DNA from 2 places in the Streptomyces sp. NPDC050422 genome. Region 2 is predicted to be linked to the other one. Evidence: riboswitches for the same ligand, from Rfam matches in the RefSeq annotation. Region 2 holds a riboswitch; the other holds the start of a gene.

Region 1 (3,668 bases), on a different contig from region 2:
GAGCAGCAGCATGTCCCCGGCCTTGATCCGCTGCCCGCCGAGCTGGGTGTCCCGGACGGCCCAGCGGCCGGCGAGGATCTGGGTGGGCGTGTCCTCCCACAGCACCTCGTTCATGGCCTCGCCGATGCTCCGCCGGCCTCGGGCCATGGAGTCGGCGAACGCGTCCTCGGTGAGCATCAGCCGCAGGGAGTTGCTGACCCAGTCTGCGGTGGTGAGGTGCCCGGCGGCCGTGATGGCCATCAGGTCGAGCATGTACTCCTCGTCGGTGAACGCCTCGGGGAAGGCGAGCATGCGGGAGGTCACGTCGTCCCCCGGCACGGCCCGCTTCGCGGCCACCAGCCGGGCCATGTGTTCCCCGAACCGCAGATGGGCGCTCTGCGCGTCGGGGCCGCCGTCGGCGAGGTCCTTCAACACCTGGGCGATGTCGGCGCCTTCGTCGTCGGGGAACCCGACCAGACGGGCGAGGACGAGTACGGGGAGGGGCTCGCAGAAGTCGGCGACGAGATCGGCCGTGCCACGGCTGCACACGTCGTCGATCAGCCGGTCCGCCAACTGCTCGCAGTGGCTGCGGATTTCGAACGGGTCAGCACCTTCGAGGGCCGGTCCGACCATGCGCGCGTGCCGTCGGTGTTCCTCCCCCGCGCTGAAGTAGATGGAGGGCAGGGGTCGCCCCACCATCGGCAGCAGGGGCCAGTCGTCGGGGATATGGGGCCACTGGTTCCACAGTCCGACGTCGCGCGGGAACAGCTCGCCGTCGCTGGTGACTTGGTGGAGCTCCCGGTACCCGATGACCAGCCAGGCGGGGAAGCCGCCCGGCAGCTCCACGGGGACGACGGGCCCGTGATCACGCCGCATGGCGCGGTACACGGCCTGCGGTTCGGTCTGGAACCCGGGCCCACCGAGCGGCACGGCACCGGCGTGAGCCGGACAGTCGGGGGGCGGAGAAGGAGAGGGCGGCGCGGGCTCTGTGGAAGAAGGGCGCGTCATGAGTCCTGACTCCTGTGGCGACAGCTGAACGCGTCAAGATCATGCGATCAACGCATGTTCACTATAAGGATTTTGTGTGACCTCGGAACGGTCAACAGCGATCAATCCCACGCCATGAACGGAACAACAGGACGACATCTCAGCACAATTACTGAGCATCGCGATGTACCGCACGAGCTCACCGAGCGGCCGCGACGGGACGGACTACGCCAGAGAGGCACGCCCCCCGGCACAGGCGCCCTCGCACAGCTCGCCGCCCTCCAGCCCGACGTTGACCAGCCCGGCAGCACCCCCGGCCCTGGCACCGGCTCCCCCACCGTCGCCGTCGCCGTGCACGAGCTTCAACGCATGCCAGCGCGCCAGCCAGTACACCCGCCCGCGGTGGCCGGCGAGGGTCTCCCGCAACGCTCCGGGAGCGTGCGTCCACACTGCGGGGAGGCCGCCCGCGTAGTCGAAGGCGGCCCGCAGTTCGACCCACCCGTCGTCGCGGACGTCCCCGGAGGTGAGCAGGATCTCGACGGCCTGCCCCGGCTCCTGGCGGCACTTCTTGGCGTGGATCCAATGCACGCGGTGACCCGCGGCGTAACGGGAGCAGTCGTCGCTCCGCACGGAGTCGTTCTGGGTGAGATGACGCAGCATGGTGAGGTTCGCCTTCCGGGGTGTGGACCCCGGATGCCCTGCACCGCGGTCCGCTGTTCCCCGTACCCTTCGCACGGGGCAGGTCGTCACCCGGAGCACCCGCAGCGGAGCGGGGTGCCGTCCAGCAAGCCGGGGCTGTGCACTGGAACTCATGACCCGAACAAGACTCTAACTCACGCACACCGCACGACCCGACGGGCGGTCAGGGGCGAGTGGCGCCCACGCACGGACACCGCCCGCCCCCCCCCGAACCGTCCCGAGGCGTATCCACTCACCCGGTGACGAGACCCGGGTCGCTCCTGCCGGCCCGGCCGGTCTCGACGTGTCCGGCGTAGCGCCGCAGGAACGTGGCGTCCACGTCGGAGACGACGGTGACGTCGTACCAACTCCTGCTTCCCCGCAGGTCAAGCACGTGTTTCACGGTCGCACCCGCACGGACCGCGAAGGTCTGCACCCCTCCCCCGTACCCGGCGGCGCTGCGTACGGTCAGACGCACGTTCGCGGACCCGGCGTTGACGAAGGTGAGCTCCAACCCACCGCCTGCGGCGACATGACGTGCCGTCACCTCGGGGCCCGCCGCCACCTTCCCGCCGGCCCTGAAGGTACGCAGGAAGCCGTTGGGCCCATGGACGGTGAGGTCGGTCACTCCCTTGGAATAGGCGGTGTTCCAGCTGTCCGCGAGGGACTTGCCGGCCTCGGTGGTGTAGGTCCAGGGCCCGTCGGTGCGGTTCGCGGAGCTCACCAGGAACTGCGCCCCCGCGGCGGCGCCACCGCTGAAGGTGAGGCGGTACTTGCCGGTGGCCGGATCGGCGGCCCCGTCGACGAAGGGTGCGTAGCGCAGCGGCCGGGTGGGCCGGTCCCCCTTCTCCTGCTTGGGCACGCTGCCGGTCGCGGGCGGTACGGGAACGTAGTCGGGGTGCCGGAGGCGGTCCGGCGGCTCGTAGGCGTCGGTCGACGGCAGCGAGATGTCCGAGGCGTCCGTACGACCGAAGTCGAACGCGGAGGTCAGATCGCCGCAGACGGCGCGCCGCCAGGGCGAGATGTTGGGCTCGTGCACGCCGAAGCGCTGCTCCATGAAGCGGATGACGGAGGTGTGGTCGAAGACCTCGGAGCAGGCGAACCCGCCGGTGCTCCACGGTGAGACGACCAGCATGGGCACCCGCTGACCGAGCCCGTAGGGCCCGGCGGTGTACCGGATGTCGCCGGGAAAGTAGTCGGCGGAGGTGTCGACGGTGGACAGCCCCTGCGCGGGTCCCGACGGCACGAAGGGCGGCACGACGTGATCGAAGAAGCCGTCGTTCTCGTCGTAGGTGATGAAGAGGGCGGTCCGGCCCCAGACCTCGGGGTCGGCGGTCAGCGCGTCCAGGACCTGCGAGATGTACCAGGCGCCGTAGTTGGCCGGCCAGTTGGGATGCTCGCTGTATGCCTCCGGAGAGACGATCCACGAGACCTTCGGCAGCGTCCCGGCCCGGACGTCGGCCTTCAGGTCGTCGAGGAGACCGCCGCCGTTCTTGATGTCGGTTCCGGTGCGGGCCTTGTCGTAGAGCGGATCGCCGGGCGCGGCGTCGCGGTAGCTGTTGAAGTAGAGCAGCGAGTTGTCACCGTACGTACCCCGGTAGGCATCACTGATCCACCCCCAGGACCCGGCGGCGTCGAGCCCGTCGCCGATGTCCTGGTAGACCTTCCACGACACTCCGGCCTGCTCCAGCCGCTCGGGGTAGGTGGTCCACCCGTACCCCGCCTCGTCGTTGCCGAGCACGGGACCGCCACCGGAACCGTCGTTGCCCGTGTGTCCGCTCCACAGGTAGTAGCGGTTCGGGTCGGTGTTCCCGATGAACGAGCAGTGGTAGGCGTCGCAGACGGTGAACGCGTCGGCGAGGGCGTAGTGGAACGGGATGTCCTCGCGGGTGAGGTGAGCCATCGTCGTCGCGGTCTTGGCCGGCACCCACTGGTCGTACGCACCCTTGTTGAACGCCCGGTGCCCGCCGGCCCAGTCATGGTTCAGGTCCTGGAGGAACTGCATGCCGAGCTCGTCGGCGGGC
Region 2 (3,668 bases):
CCAAGTCGTATATCTCACCGCCCTGTTCGCGCAGGCGCAGCCCCTCGGCGAGGAACAGGAAGTCGAACTTGGCGCGCTCGGCGGTGCGGGCGAAGTGCGCGAACGAGCTGAACTCGACGTGGCTGCCCGCCGCGGGATCGCTCCACACGGTGGTGTTGTTGACGCCCGGGAAGTGGGCGGCGAGATGGATCTGCTTGAGCGGCTTGCCGGTGCTGTGGCCGGCGCCGTTGCTGGTGCTCATGTCGGTGGTCCCTCCGGCTCAGACGGTGGCGAAGCGGTTGGCGGGGCGGGCGAGTCCGAGCAGCCCGCGCAGGGTGTCGGCCTCGTAGGCGGTCCGGAAGGCGCCTCGGCGCTGCAGTTCCGGCACCAGGTCGCGGGTGATCGCCGGGAGGTCGTGGCCGATCACGGCGGGGCGCAGCCGGAAGCCGGAGAGCCCTGCCGACTGCCATTCCTGGAGCAGGTCCGCCAGTTGCGCGGGTGTGCCGGTGAACACCTTCGCGTCGCTGGAGTACGGGTGTCCCGCGAGGCCGTCGAGACGGTCGCGGCGGGCCGCCGCGGCCGCGGGGTCGTCGTCGAGGAAGACCACGAGGTCCCCGAAGAGGTGCAGGGGGTCCGCCGCCCGTCCCGCTGCCGCCTGTTCGGTGCGGATCTCCTCGACGATGGCTACGGCGTGACCGGTGTCGTGCGGGGTGACGTATCCGATGTCCGTGGAGCGGGCCACCAGCCGGAAGGGCAGGCTCCGGTGCGCCAGGGCGCTGACGACGGGCTGGCCCTGCGGAGGCCGGGGTGTGATCGAGGGGCCCTTGACGCTGAAGTGCCGGCCCTCGAAGTCGATGTAGTGCAGCTTGTCGCGGTCGATGAAGCGTCCCGTGGCCGCGTCCCGGATCTCCGCGCCGTCCTCCCAGCTGTCCCACAGGCGGCGCACCGCCTCGACGTAGTCGGCGGCTTCCCCGAAGAGTTCGCCGGTCAGCTCGCGTACGGCCGGGGTGTCCAGTTCGTCGACGCCGAAGCGCGGGAACGTACGGCGGCCGAAGTGGGCGGCTTCGTGCTGCCGGGCCGACACCTGGACGCGCAGCCCCGCCCGCCCGGTGCTCACGTAGTCGAGGGTGGCGATGGCCTTGGAGATGTGGAACGGCTCGGTGTGGGTGGCGACCACGGTGGGGACGAGCCCGATGTGCCGGGTCAGCGGGGCGACGCGGGCGGCGATGAGCACCGCGTCGAGCCGCCCGCGCTCCTGGTCGGTGCGGTCGTCGGGCTCGGCGAACTGCGAGGACTGGAGCCCGAGCGCGTCCTCGATCGTCACGAAGTCGAGCAGGCCGCGTTCGGCCTCGGTCACGATGTCGGTCCAGTACGCGGCGGTGAGCAGTTCCTCGGGCCGGGCCACCGGCTCGCGCCAGGCGGCGGGGTGCCAGCCCGCGCCGTTGAGCGCGACGGCCAGGTGGAGAGGGGTGGGAAGGGGAGGGTGCGGGGAGGACGATGCGGACACGGGAGGGTGCCTTCCTGAACGACCGTGGATGATCGCCGGGCCTCGTCGGGAGGTGCGGCGTCGCGGGTACGGGTCAGGAACAACAGAGCGCGCCGGCCACGCGCTGGAGGTCGATGTGCGGCCGGGAGTAGAGGTGGACGCGGCGCCGGGGGGCGAGCACCTTGACGAGCGGGCAGGACACCGTTGGCATGGCCCTCGCCTCCGCTCTTCCGGCTCGGCGGGCCCTGGGGCCTCGCGCTTGCGGAACCCGGACGGGCTCCGCCTGGTCGTCACCTGGAGCACCCCGCCGCGCGGGAGGGTTGCCGGTCAGCAAGCCAGGGCTTGACGCTGACGCTCATGACCTGCCGCGAACGCTACGCGCGACGGCCGCGCCGCGCAATGCCCCGTGGATCATGGTCGTGCTCGCCGTGCCCTGAGTCACAACAACGCGGCCGCGCGATCTGTTCCGTCCGGCCGGAACCCGTGCAAGTCCCCTTCTGCGGAGGGTTCCTGGCAACCGTGGTGGTCGTCCCGGACCGGATGTGCCCCGGTTCGGGGCCACCGGTTCAGTCGGTCAGACCGGCTGCGAGGGTCGCCCCGAGCTCCCAGCACGCGTCGATGTCGGACTTGGCGGGTTCTCCCGTGACGGTCACGGCGTCGGCCGCGCGGCGCCATCCGAGGCCCTTCGTGATGGACTCGATGGCCCGAGCCGCCCCGGTCACGTCGTTGCCGCCGTGCACGTAGTACCCGAAGGGGCGGCCCTGCGTCGCGTCCAGACACGGGTAGTAGACCTGGTCGAAGAAGTGCTTGAGGGCGCCCGACATGTAGCCGAGGTTCGCCGGGGTCCCGAGCAGAACGCCGTCGGCGGCGAGCACGTCGGACGCCGTCGCGGCGAGCGCGGCGCGGCGTACGACCCGTACGCCCTCGATCTCGTCCGTCGTCGCACCGGAGACGACGGCTTCGAACAGTGCCTGGCAGTTCGGCGAGGGCGTGTGATGCACGATCAGCAAGGTAGCCACACCGGGAACCCTGCCGTGCCCGCACCGCGGCCGCAAGCGCGGTCCGCCTTGTGCGGCGCGCACTGCGGGCATCGGCCGGTTCCGCCCGGCGCGGCGCGACCACCGCGGGCGGGCCGGCACCACTCGTCTCCGGCGCTTCCGGTGGTCCGGCCTGCTGAGGACCGACGCCGAGCTCATCTGCCGAATCGATTGCCCCGTGTCCTCGATGTCATCGACTATGCATCCATGAGTGGTCGACGCAGAGGTGCGGCATGAGGTCCGGCCGGGACGCCCGGCAGAGCATCGGCATCCTCGCGGACGATCTCACCAGCGCCGGGGACGGTGCCGCACCGTTCCGCCGGACCGGTCACGAGGCGCGGGTCCTCCTGTCCGCCCCGGCGACAGCACTCCCGCAGGCCCCGGGTGTGACAGCGGTCGACCTGGGAACCCGGCTGCTTGACGAGGCAGCCGCCGCGACGCGTGCCGGGCGGGCAGCCCGCCTGTTCGCCGGCTCCACGCTCCTGTTCAAGACGGTGGACTCGACCCTGCGCGGCCATGTCGCGGCCGAGGTCCGGGCAGCGTGGGCGGGTTCGCGGCGACGAGCCGTCGTCATCGCCCCCGCCTTCCCCGCGGAGGGCAGGGTGACGCGGCAAGCGGTCCAGTACGTGTGGGGCGTGCCGGTCCATGAGAGCGGCTTCGCCCGCGACCCTGTGCATCCGGTGCGGTGCTCGGACCTCACGGCGGTGTTCCCGGACGCCGTTCCGATCGGGCCCGGACGGGCGGCCGAACTGCCCGTGCTGATCGGCCGACGCGCGCTGATCGTCTGCTCGGCCGCGACGGACGACGACCTCGACCGCGTCGTGGCGGCGGTCCCGCACCTCGACGACGTGCTGTGGGTCGGCTCCCCGGGACTGGCGGCCGCCCTGGCACGACGGTGCGCACCCGGTGACGGGGCGGTTGCCGCCGCACCCGCACCGGCTCGCCGCCCCCTCGTCGTCGTCGGCAGTGCCAACCCGTCGACCCGACGGCAACTGGCCGTGCTCCGGGCACAGGCCGACGTGCAGGGAGTCACCGTCGGGGATGATCCCGCTCCGACGGTGAAAGCACTGCGCTCCCTGACGTCCCCCGTTCTCACTCTGCAGACACCCGACGAGCGCCGGTCGCCACGAACCGCCCGCGCGTTCGCCCGTTCCCTGGCCGCGGTC

Evidence for each region. A riboswitch is a leader RNA that binds a small molecule or an ion and turns the genes downstream of it on or off. The one in region 2 is predicted to bind S-adenosylmethionine.
Region 1: it holds a riboswitch for S-adenosylmethionine, as region 2 does, so the genes downstream of both, ACIBJG_RS21445 (hypothetical protein) here and ACIBJG_RS18640 (putative leader peptide) in region 2, are expected to answer to the same signal.

Annotation. Positions count from the first base shown of each region.
Region 1 covers NZ_JBITIE010000013.1:23,134-26,801, reverse strand. Annotated here, with positions in the region: gene ACIBJG_RS21450 (cytochrome P450) at 1-987, opposite strand, end outside; gene ACIBJG_RS21445 (hypothetical protein) at 1,192-1,626, opposite strand; SAM riboswitch class IV at 1,674-1,783, opposite strand; gene ACIBJG_RS21440 (phosphocholine-specific phospholipase C) at 1,898-3,668, opposite strand, start outside.
Region 2 covers NZ_JBITIE010000011.1:55,382-59,049, forward strand. Annotated here, with positions in the region: gene ACIBJG_RS18630 (NtaA/DmoA family FMN-dependent monooxygenase) at 1-241, opposite strand, end outside; gene ACIBJG_RS18635 (LLM class flavin-dependent oxidoreductase) at 260-1,486, opposite strand; gene ACIBJG_RS18640 (putative leader peptide) at 1,560-1,676, opposite strand; SAM riboswitch class IV at 1,716-1,828, opposite strand; gene ACIBJG_RS18645 (flavodoxin family protein) at 2,032-2,484, opposite strand; gene ACIBJG_RS18650 (four-carbon acid sugar kinase family protein) at 2,736-3,668, shown strand, end outside.